One region of the Patulibacter defluvii genome, then DNA from elsewhere that is predicted to be linked to it. Evidence: riboswitches for the same ligand, from Rfam matches in the RefSeq annotation. Region 1 holds a riboswitch; the other holds the start of a gene.
What was found. Region 1 has a riboswitch for S-adenosylmethionine ahead of thrC (threonine synthase). Riboswitches for the same ligand answer to the same signal wherever they lie in the genome.
Positions count from the first base shown of each region.

Region 2: it holds a riboswitch for S-adenosylmethionine, as region 1 does, so the genes downstream of both, SH587_RS10765 (aminotransferase class V-fold PLP-dependent enzyme) here and thrC (threonine synthase) in region 1, are expected to answer to the same signal.

Region 1 covers NZ_JAWZSQ010000016.1:93,567-97,977, forward strand. Annotated here, with positions in the region: gene SH587_RS16310 (glycosyltransferase) at 1-417, opposite strand, end outside; gene SH587_RS16315 (class I SAM-dependent methyltransferase) at 616-1,356, shown strand; gene SH587_RS16320 (magnesium transporter CorA family protein) at 1,491-2,486, opposite strand; SAM riboswitch class I at 2,598-2,697, shown strand; gene thrC (threonine synthase) at 2,754-4,031, shown strand; gene SH587_RS16330 (ubiquitin-like small modifier protein 1) at 4,031-4,312, shown strand; gene SH587_RS16335 (class I SAM-dependent methyltransferase) at 4,328-4,411, shown strand, end outside.
Region 2 covers NZ_JAWZSQ010000008.1:128,388-132,798, forward strand. Annotated here, with positions in the region: gene map (type I methionyl aminopeptidase) at 1-848, opposite strand, end outside; SAM riboswitch class IV at 1,706-1,821, shown strand; gene SH587_RS10765 (aminotransferase class V-fold PLP-dependent enzyme) at 1,861-3,324, shown strand; gene SH587_RS10770 (GDSL-type esterase/lipase family protein) at 3,340-4,411, shown strand, end outside.

The DNA.
Region 1 (4,411 bases):
TCGCTGGACGGTCCGGTCGAACGGCCCGACGTCGCTGCCGTCGGGCACCCGGATCGGTCCCTGGACGACGCACGGGCCGTCGCGCAGCGGGGCGACGATCGCGGCCAGCCAGCCCGGCGCCGGCCGGCAGTCGGCGTCGGTGAAGGCCAGCAGCTCGCCGTCGGCGGCGGCGACCGCGGCGTCACGAGCGGCACCGGGGCCGGCCGGCGCGGCGCCGGGCGCGGCGACGGCCAGCCGCCGGACCGGGAACGGCGCCCCGGCGAGGGCGCCGTCGACGTCGTCGGAGGAGCCGTCGTCGACCACCACGACCTCGAACGGGGGCGGCTCGACCTGGGCCGCGAGCGCCGCCATCAGGGTCCGCAGATCGCCCGCGGCGTCGCGGACGGGGACGACGACGCTGACCTCGGGCGCGGGCACGGAGCACACCCTACGGCGCCCGGACGGATCGCGGTCTCGCGCGGGGGCCGCCGCGAGTCCGCGATCGGACGTCCCGGCGACGTCGAATCGCCGGCTCGCTCGCGGCGGGAGGGCGAGATCGCGTTCGTACGGCGTCCGCGCGCACGATCGGCGCAACGCACCTCCCGCGAACGGCCGCCGACGGGTACGGTTCGCCGCGTGACCGACTCCCGCCACATGGCGCGCTACTGGGACGAGCGCGCCCGCGAGAACGCCGAGTACTTCGTCGACAACCGGATGGACTACAAGTCCGGGGCCTACGGGGCCGACGACGACCACGACTTCTGGCAGAAGGGGGTGGAGGACTTCGACGTCCTGATGACCACCCTCGACGCTCCCGAGATCGGCCCCGACGACGTCGTGCTCGACATCGGCTGCGGCGTCGGTCGCCTCAGCCGGGTCGCCGCCGAGCGCGCCGGCCACGTCCACGCGCTCGACGTCAGCGCCGAGATGCTGAGCCGGGCGAAGGAGAACCTCGCCGGGATCGACAACGTCAGCTTCCACCTCGGCGACGGCGACAGCCTCGGCGCGATCGGCGACGACCAGATCGACGTCGTGGTCTCGATCGTCGTCTTCCAGCACATCCCCGATCCCGAGATCACCTACGGCTACGTGCGCGAGATCGGGCGGGTGCTGAGGCCCGGCGGCTGGGCGGCGTTCCAGGTCTCCAACGACGCCGAGATCCACCGCCGCGAGTACCCGAAGCCGTCGCTGCGGCAGCGGACGATCGGGCGGCTGCGGGGCACGATGCCGCGCGGCCAGGACGATCCGGCCTGGCGCGGTTCGGCGATCGACGTCGAGCGGCTGCGGCAGGCGGCCGCCGACGGCGGCGCCTCGATCGAGCGGATCGAGGGCACCGGCACCCAGTACTGCCTGGTGCTGCTGCGGGCGAACGCCTGAACAGCCGCCCCTCTGTAGTGGATGCGAGGGGCGCGTAGACCGAGGAGGTCGCCGCCGGGGAGCGAGAGCTGTACTCGGTACTGCCGAGCGAACCAGGTGGCGAGATCCGACGCGTCTACGCGCCCCTCGCGCCGCTACAGCAGGTCGTTGCGGCGGAACCACCAGATCATGCCGGCGAGCAGCGCCAGCATGACCCCGATCAGGACGAAGAACGGGTGCGACTGGGCCTCGCCCGGGACCCGCACGTTCATCCCCCAGATCGACGCGATCAGGGTCAGCGGCAGGACCACGACGCTGATCGCCGTCAGCACGTTCAACGAGTGCGACTGGGCGTGCGCGAGGACCGACTCGTTGGAGCTCTCCAGCGCCTCGGAGACCTCCTTGTAGTTCTCGAGCATGTCCCAGATCCGCTCCGACGCGTCGTTGATGTCGTCGAAGTACAGCTCCTGGTCCTCGGCCAGGTAGCGGCGCGCGGCGTTGAGGTCCTTCAGCGCCGTCCGCTGCGGGCGGACGATCTTGCGGAAGTTGATGATCTCCTGCTTGGCGTTGGAGATGTCGCGGACGATCTCCTTCGAGCGGCCCTCGAAGATGTCCTCCTCGAGCTGCTCGAGCTTGTTGCCGATCTTGCGCAGCATCGGGAACGAGGCGTCGACGCACTCGTCGATGATCCGGTAGAGCAGGTAGCCGGTGCCCTTGGCGAAGTGGCGCTCGCGCTCGCTCTCCTGCTGCTCGACGCGGCTGAACAGGTAGTCGATCGTCCGCAGCGGCCGGTTCGGGATCGTGATCACGAAGTCGGGCCCGACGAAGACGTCCAGCTCGGCCGCGTTCAGCCGCCCGATCGTCTTGTCGTAGTCGGGGAAGTGGAGGACGACGAACAGGTAGTCGTCGTACTCGTCGACCTTCGGCCGCTGGTTGCGCGAGGCGACGTCCTCGTAGTCGAGGGCGTGGAAGTCGTAGTGCTCGCGCAGCCACGCCAGCTCCAGCCGTCCGGGCCGGGTGACGTTGATCCAGCGCAGGCCGTGCGACTCGACCGTGTCGATCTGGGGGCCCTCGAGCTCGACGCTCGGCGGGCCGCTGGGCTCAGGCGACCGGGTGCCGAAGCCCAGCCGGGGACGCGGAAGCGACGGCACGGGGACTCGGGGGTTCGTCGATCGCGGGCACGGTCCGTCCAGCTTAGCGGTCCACCCCCGGTTGCACGGACGCGCGCCGGCGCTTGCTACTCTTCGCCGCGGACATAGCTGGACACATCCAGAGGAGTGGAGGGACTGGCCCTACGAAGCTCCGGCAACCACCCGCGATCCCCGCCGACGCGAGCAGGTGCCAATTCCAGAGAGATGTGTGGCTGGACCTCCTGGACCGTCGCCACACCAACGGCGAACGACCAATCCGGAGGAGCCATGGCTGCCACGTCCCTGATCTGTCGCGAGTGTGCGAGCACCTACCCGCTCGAAGCGCAGTTCGTGTGCACGAAGTGCTTCGGGCCGCTCGAGGTGGCCTACGCGCCGCATCCGTCGGCCGGCGATCCCGACGCGATCCGCCGCCGGATCCAGGCCGGCCCCCGCAGCATCTGGCGCTACGCCGACTTCCTGCCGCTGGCGGCCGGGTCGCCGGCCGGCGCCGGCGACTTCGCCACCGACGGCGGCCTGCCCGCTGGCGGCACCCCGCTGGTCAAGGCCGACCGGCTGGCCCGCCGCCTGGGCCTGCGCGAGGTCTGGGTCAAGAACGACGCCGCCAACCCGACCCACTCCTTCAAGGACCGGGTCGTCGCCGTCGCCGCCGCCCGCGCCAAGGAGCTGGGCTTCAGCACCCTCGCCTGCGCCTCGACCGGCAACCTGGCCGGCGCGGTCTCGGCCGCCGGCGCCGCCCTCGGCCTGCCGACCTACGTCTTCATCCCGGCCGACCTGGAGGAGCAGAAGATCCTCTCGACCGGCGTCTACGGGGCCCGGATCGTCACGATCCGCGGCAACTACGACGACGTCAACCGGCTCTGCACCGAGATCGCCGGCGAGCGCGAGGACTGGGCGTTCGTGAACGTCAACATGCGCCCGTACTACGCCGAGGGCTCGAAGACCCTGGCCTACGAGATCGCCGAGCAGCTGGGCTGGAGCGCGCCCGACCGGATCGTGGCCCCGATCGCCTCCGGCTCGCTGTTCACGAAGATCGGCAAGGGCTTCCAGGAGTGGATCGACCTCGGGCTGATCGAGGGCGACGCGCGGGTGCCGATCATGAGCGGCGCCCAGGCGCTCGGCTGCAACCCGGTCGCCGCCGCCTTCGAGGCCGGCCACGACGTCTGCCGCCCGGTCAAGCCGGACACGATCGCCAAGTCGCTGGCGATCGGCAACCCGGCCGACGGTCCCTACGCGATCGAGCTGGCCCGCAAGACCGGCGGCACGATCACCGACGTCACCGACGAGGAGATCAAGGACGGGATCCGGCTGCTGGCCGAGACCACCGGGATCTTCACCGAGACGGCCGGCGGCGTCACCACCGCCACGCTCAAGAAGCTGGCGGACGCGGGCCGGATCGACCCCGACGAGCGGGTCGTGATCGTGATCACCGGCGAGGGCCTGAAGACCCTCGACGTGGTCCGCGGCACCTTCGAGGTGACGGAGATCGATCCCCGCTTCGAGCAGTTCGAGAACGACGTGGAGACCCGCACGGAGGTGGCGGTCTGATGGCAACGGTCACGGTCAAGATCCCGACGCAGCTGCGTGACGCCACCGGCGGCGAGGGCACGCTGAAGATCGACGGCGAGACCGTCGGCGGCACCCTCGAGGCGCTGTTCGCGGCCCATCCCGAGCTGCGCTCGCGGCTGGCCGACGACGACGGCAACCTGCGCCGCTTCGTCAACGTCTACCTGGACGGCGAGGACATCCGCTTCGGCGACGGCGTCGGGACCCCGGTCGCCGACCGCCAGGAGCTGCAGATCCTGCCCGCGGTGGCCGGCGGCCGCTGAGCGATGGAGGACGGCGTGGGGGGCGCCGCCACGCGTGCGCGGCGGCGGGCCCGCCGCGCCGCCGGTCGCGCGGTCCGCTCGCTGCTGGAGCGCGGCGGC
Region 2 (4,411 bases), on a different contig from region 1:
CCGGTCTCGGTGACGAGCACGGTGTGCTCCTCCTGGGCCGAGCGCTGGCCGTCGACGGTGACCGCCGTCCAGCCGTCCTCGTCCCAGATCCGGGCGTCGGGCGAGCCGAGGTTCAGCATCGGCTCGATCGTGAAGGTCATGCCGGGGAAGAACCGCTCGGTCGCCCGGCGGTCGTAGTTGTGCTGGACGTGGAGCCCGTCGTGGAAGTCGGGCCCGATCCCGTGGCCGCCGAACTGGGTGACGATCCCGTAGCGGTTGCGGACGACCTTCTCGATCGCCTTGCCGATGTCGCGCACCTGGCCGCCGGGCTTGACGGCGGCGATCCCGGCCTCGAGCGCCCGCTTGGTGGCGTCCATCAGGTCGCGCGAGCGCTGGTCGATCTCGCCGACGGCGAAGGTCTGGTTGAGGTCGCCGTGGACCCCGTCGACGTAGGCGGTGACGTCGATGCAGACGATGTCGCCCTCGTAGAGCTGGGTGTCGAGGTCGGGGATCCCGTGGCAGATGACCTCGTTGATCGAGGCGCAGATCGACTTCGGGTAGTGGTGGTAGTTGAGCGTCGAGGGATACGCACCGCGGCTGATCATCGCCTCGTGGGCGATCTCGTCGAGCGCGTCGGTGGTGACCCCGGGAGCGATCGCGGCGGCGACCGCGGCCAGCGCGTCGCTGGCGATCTCGCTCGCGTGCCGCATCCCCTCCAGCTCGGCGGCGGTCCGCGGGCGGGGGCGCTTCGGCGCCGGCGGCTCCCCGAGCAGCGCGTACGGCGGCTTCGCGATCCCCTTCGGGACCTTGCGCCGCGGCGAGATGCGCCCGGGACGGAGCGGAGGACGGGTGGAGGTCGGAGCGGACACCACGTTCCAGGGTAGCGCCGGGGGTCGGCTGGTCGGTGCTGCGGTGCGGCTGGGCGGTGCGGGGTGAGCGGCCGGCCGGTGTGGGCGGGTCGGGATCGTCTGCGGGTGGCGCGGCCGGTGGAGCGCGTGGTCGGCCGGTGGCGGTCACCGCCGGTGGTCGCGGTTCGGGGACGTGGTGGCGCCGACGGGCGCCTTCGTGACTCGCGGCCCGGCAGTGAGGGGGGAGGGACGGGAACGCGCGGCCGGGTCCGCGGGGGTCGGGTGGCGGGGCGCGTTGCGGGGGGGCGAACGTCGCACGCCCGGCCCACCCCTCGTCGCCGTGTGACGTTTCGGTGCCTGGGCGGGGGCGAACGTCGCATCGTCGGTGGAGCGGCCGGGGCGTGTGACGTTCGCGCCCCTCGACGGGGGGCCGACCGCGTAGTGGCGTCAATCCACCCCTGCCCCCGCGAACTGGCGTCATTCCATACCGCTCAGCGGGACGGATCCCAACCACTTCGCCTGGGTAGGGGCGGATTGACGCCAGTTCCGCCCGCCGCCCGCCGCCCGCCGCCTGCCGATGGCCACGGCCCGCCCGCCGCCGCGGCTCGCCGAGCGACTCCGCCACGCAGCGCTGAGGCCCCGACCCCCGCTCCCCTCACTGCCTGGTCGCGAGCGCCGACGCGGGTCGTCGACGGCGCGGCCGCCGCGAAACGCCGACCAGCAGCGGTGACGTTCACCGGCCGACCGCGCGCTCGACCGGCCGCGCCACCCCGCGGATCTCCCCGAGCAGCCTCACCGACCGGCCGCGAACCGGCCTTAAAGGCCCAAATCCATCCGGGTATTTGGCATTTCGCGCGGCGACTGCTACCGTCCGCCGCGGTCAAGAGTGCCAGCGCCAAGCCCCGGCTCGCTGGCCGGCAACCCTCCGACCGCGGTGGGGTGCCCCGGGTGATGACCAGGCGCGCAGGACGGTCCTGCGCAGCAAGCGCGGACCCTGTCGTACGGGTCCGGGAACCACCCAGCAGGAGACCCGATGAGCAGCACCCTGGCCCCGAGCACCGCCCGCCCGCGCGCCGCGACGCCGACCGGCACGCCCGCGCCCGCGCCGACCGCCGCCGCGCCCGCCACCGCCCCGCCGACCGCCGCGCCCGCCACCGCCCCGCCGACCGCCGAGCAGCCGCTGCTGCCGGTCGTCGGCGCCGACCTGGCCGTGCCGCTGCTCGGCGGCGGCCGCGTTCGCTACGTCGGCCTCGACTACGCCGCGACCGCCCCCGCGCTTCGCACCGTCGCCGACCGGATCGAGCGGCTGCTGCCCTTCACCGGCAGCGTCCACCGCGGCGCCGGCCTGCCCTCACAGGCCTCGAGCGCCGCCTACGAGGCCGCCCGCCGGACCGTCCACGAGGCCGTCGGCGGCCGGCCCGAGGACGTCGTCGTCTTCACCCGCAACACGACCGACGCCACCAACCTGCTGGCCCGCAGCGTCCCGCCCGCCGCCGGCGACGTGATCACGCTCGACATCGAGCACCACGCCACCCTCCTGCCCTGGCGCTCCACCGGCCACCGCTGCGTGCCGCACGCCCCGACGATCGAGCAGACGCTGGAGCGGCTGGCCCTCGCCCTGCGCACCCGCCGCGCGGCGCTGCTGGCCGTGACCGCGGCCTCGAACGTGACCGGCGAGCTGCTGCCGCTCGACCGGATCGTGGCCCTCGCCCACGAGCACGGCACCCGGGTCCTGATCGACGGCGCCCAGCTGCTCGCCCACCGCACGATCGACCTCTCGACGCTCCACGCCGACTACCTGGCCTTCTCCGGCCACAAGCTCTACGCCCCCTACGGCGCCGGCGTGCTCGTCGGCCGCCGCGACTGGCTCGACGCCGCCCCGCCCTACCTGGCCGGCGGCGGCGCCGTCCGCGACGTCACCCTCGACGGCACCGTCTGGGCCGAGGCTCCCGCCCGCCACGAGGCCGGCACCCCCAACCTGCTCGGCGCGGTCGCGATCGCCGAGGCGCTGCGGACCCTTGCCGCCAGCGACGGGATCGCCGCCCACGAGGAGACCCTCCGGCGGCGGCTGGTCGACGGGCTCGCCGGCCTCGACGGCGTCCGCCCGCTGCGGATCTGGCGCGACGCCCCCGACGCGATCGGCGTCGTCGCCTTCACCGTCGACGGCTTCGCTCCCGGCCACGTCGGCGCCTTCCTCTCCGCCGAGCACGGGATCGGGATCCGCGACGGCCGCTTCTGCGCCCACCCGCTGCTCGCCCGCCTCGGCCTGCCCGAGGGCGCCCTGCGGGCCAGCTTCGGCGTCGGCTCGCGCGCGGCTGACGTCGACCGGCTGGTCGAGGCCGTCCGCTGCCTGACCACCGTCGGCCCCCGCCACCGCTACGCGGCCGGCCCCGCCGGCTGGGCGCCGGTCGACGACGACCGCGACCTCGACGGCTGGCTGGCCGGGACCGCCGACGCCGTCGCCGAGCTGCCGCCCTCGCCCTGCGCCACCGGCTGAGGCGGGCCGCCGGCGATGGCGACGGTCGTCCTCCGCGGCCACGACCCGCGCCTGCGCTTCCGCGGCGCCGTCTCGCTCCAGCGCGGGCCCGACGACGCCTGGGTCGCGCCGTGGCGGGTCCCGCACGACGAGGCGTCGCTGCACCTGCCGGCCGGCGGGCTCGGGCGGGCGGCGATGCCGGCCGGGGTCCGGATCGCGCTGCGGACCGACGCCCGCGGCCTCCGCTGCCGCTACCGGGCCGACCCCGCCCCGCGCCTCAACGGTCCCCAGGAGCCGCCGAACCTGGACCTGCTGGTCGACGGCGGCGAACGGCGGACCGTCCGCCTGGACACGACCGGCGACGAGGCCGAGCTGCGGCTGCCGCTGCCCGGCCGGCCGGCGCTGGTCGAGCTGTGGCTGCCCAGCTACCACCAGTTCCGGCTGGCCGCGATCGAGCTGGAGGACGCCGGCTGGGTCGACCGCGACGACCGCGAGCCGCCGCCGTGGGTCCACTACGGCAGCTCGATCTCGCAGGGACGGGGCGCCGCCTCTCCCAGCCGCGCCTGGACCGCGCGGGTCGCCCGCGGCGCCGGTCTCGACCTGACGTCGCTGGCGCTCGGGGCCGCCTGCCACATGCAGCCGATGACCGCGCGGCTGATGCGCGACCAGCCGGCCGCGCTGCTGAGCGCCTGCGTCGGGATCAACAGCCAGGCGCTCGGGGCGCTCAACGGCGAGACCTTCCTGGCCGCCGCGATCGGCTTCGTCCGGACCGTCCGCGAGGCCCACCCGACGACGCCGTTCGTGCTGATGTCGACCACCTGGGCGCCCGAGCGCGAGGATGTCCCCGGCGACTCCGGCCTGACGATCCGCGACTGCCGGGCCCTGACCGCCCGCGCCGTCGAGCTGCTGCGCGCGCACGGCGACCGGCACCTGCACCACCTCGACGGGCTGGCGATCCTCGGTCCCGACGACGGCGACCTGTTCCTGGAGCCGCCCGAGATCGAGCGGCTGCACCCGAGCCCGGCCGGCCACGTCGTCGTCGCCGAGCGGTTCCTGGCCGCGCTGCGCGGGTTCGGGGCGCTGCCCGCGCCCGCCGTGGCGGCTCCAG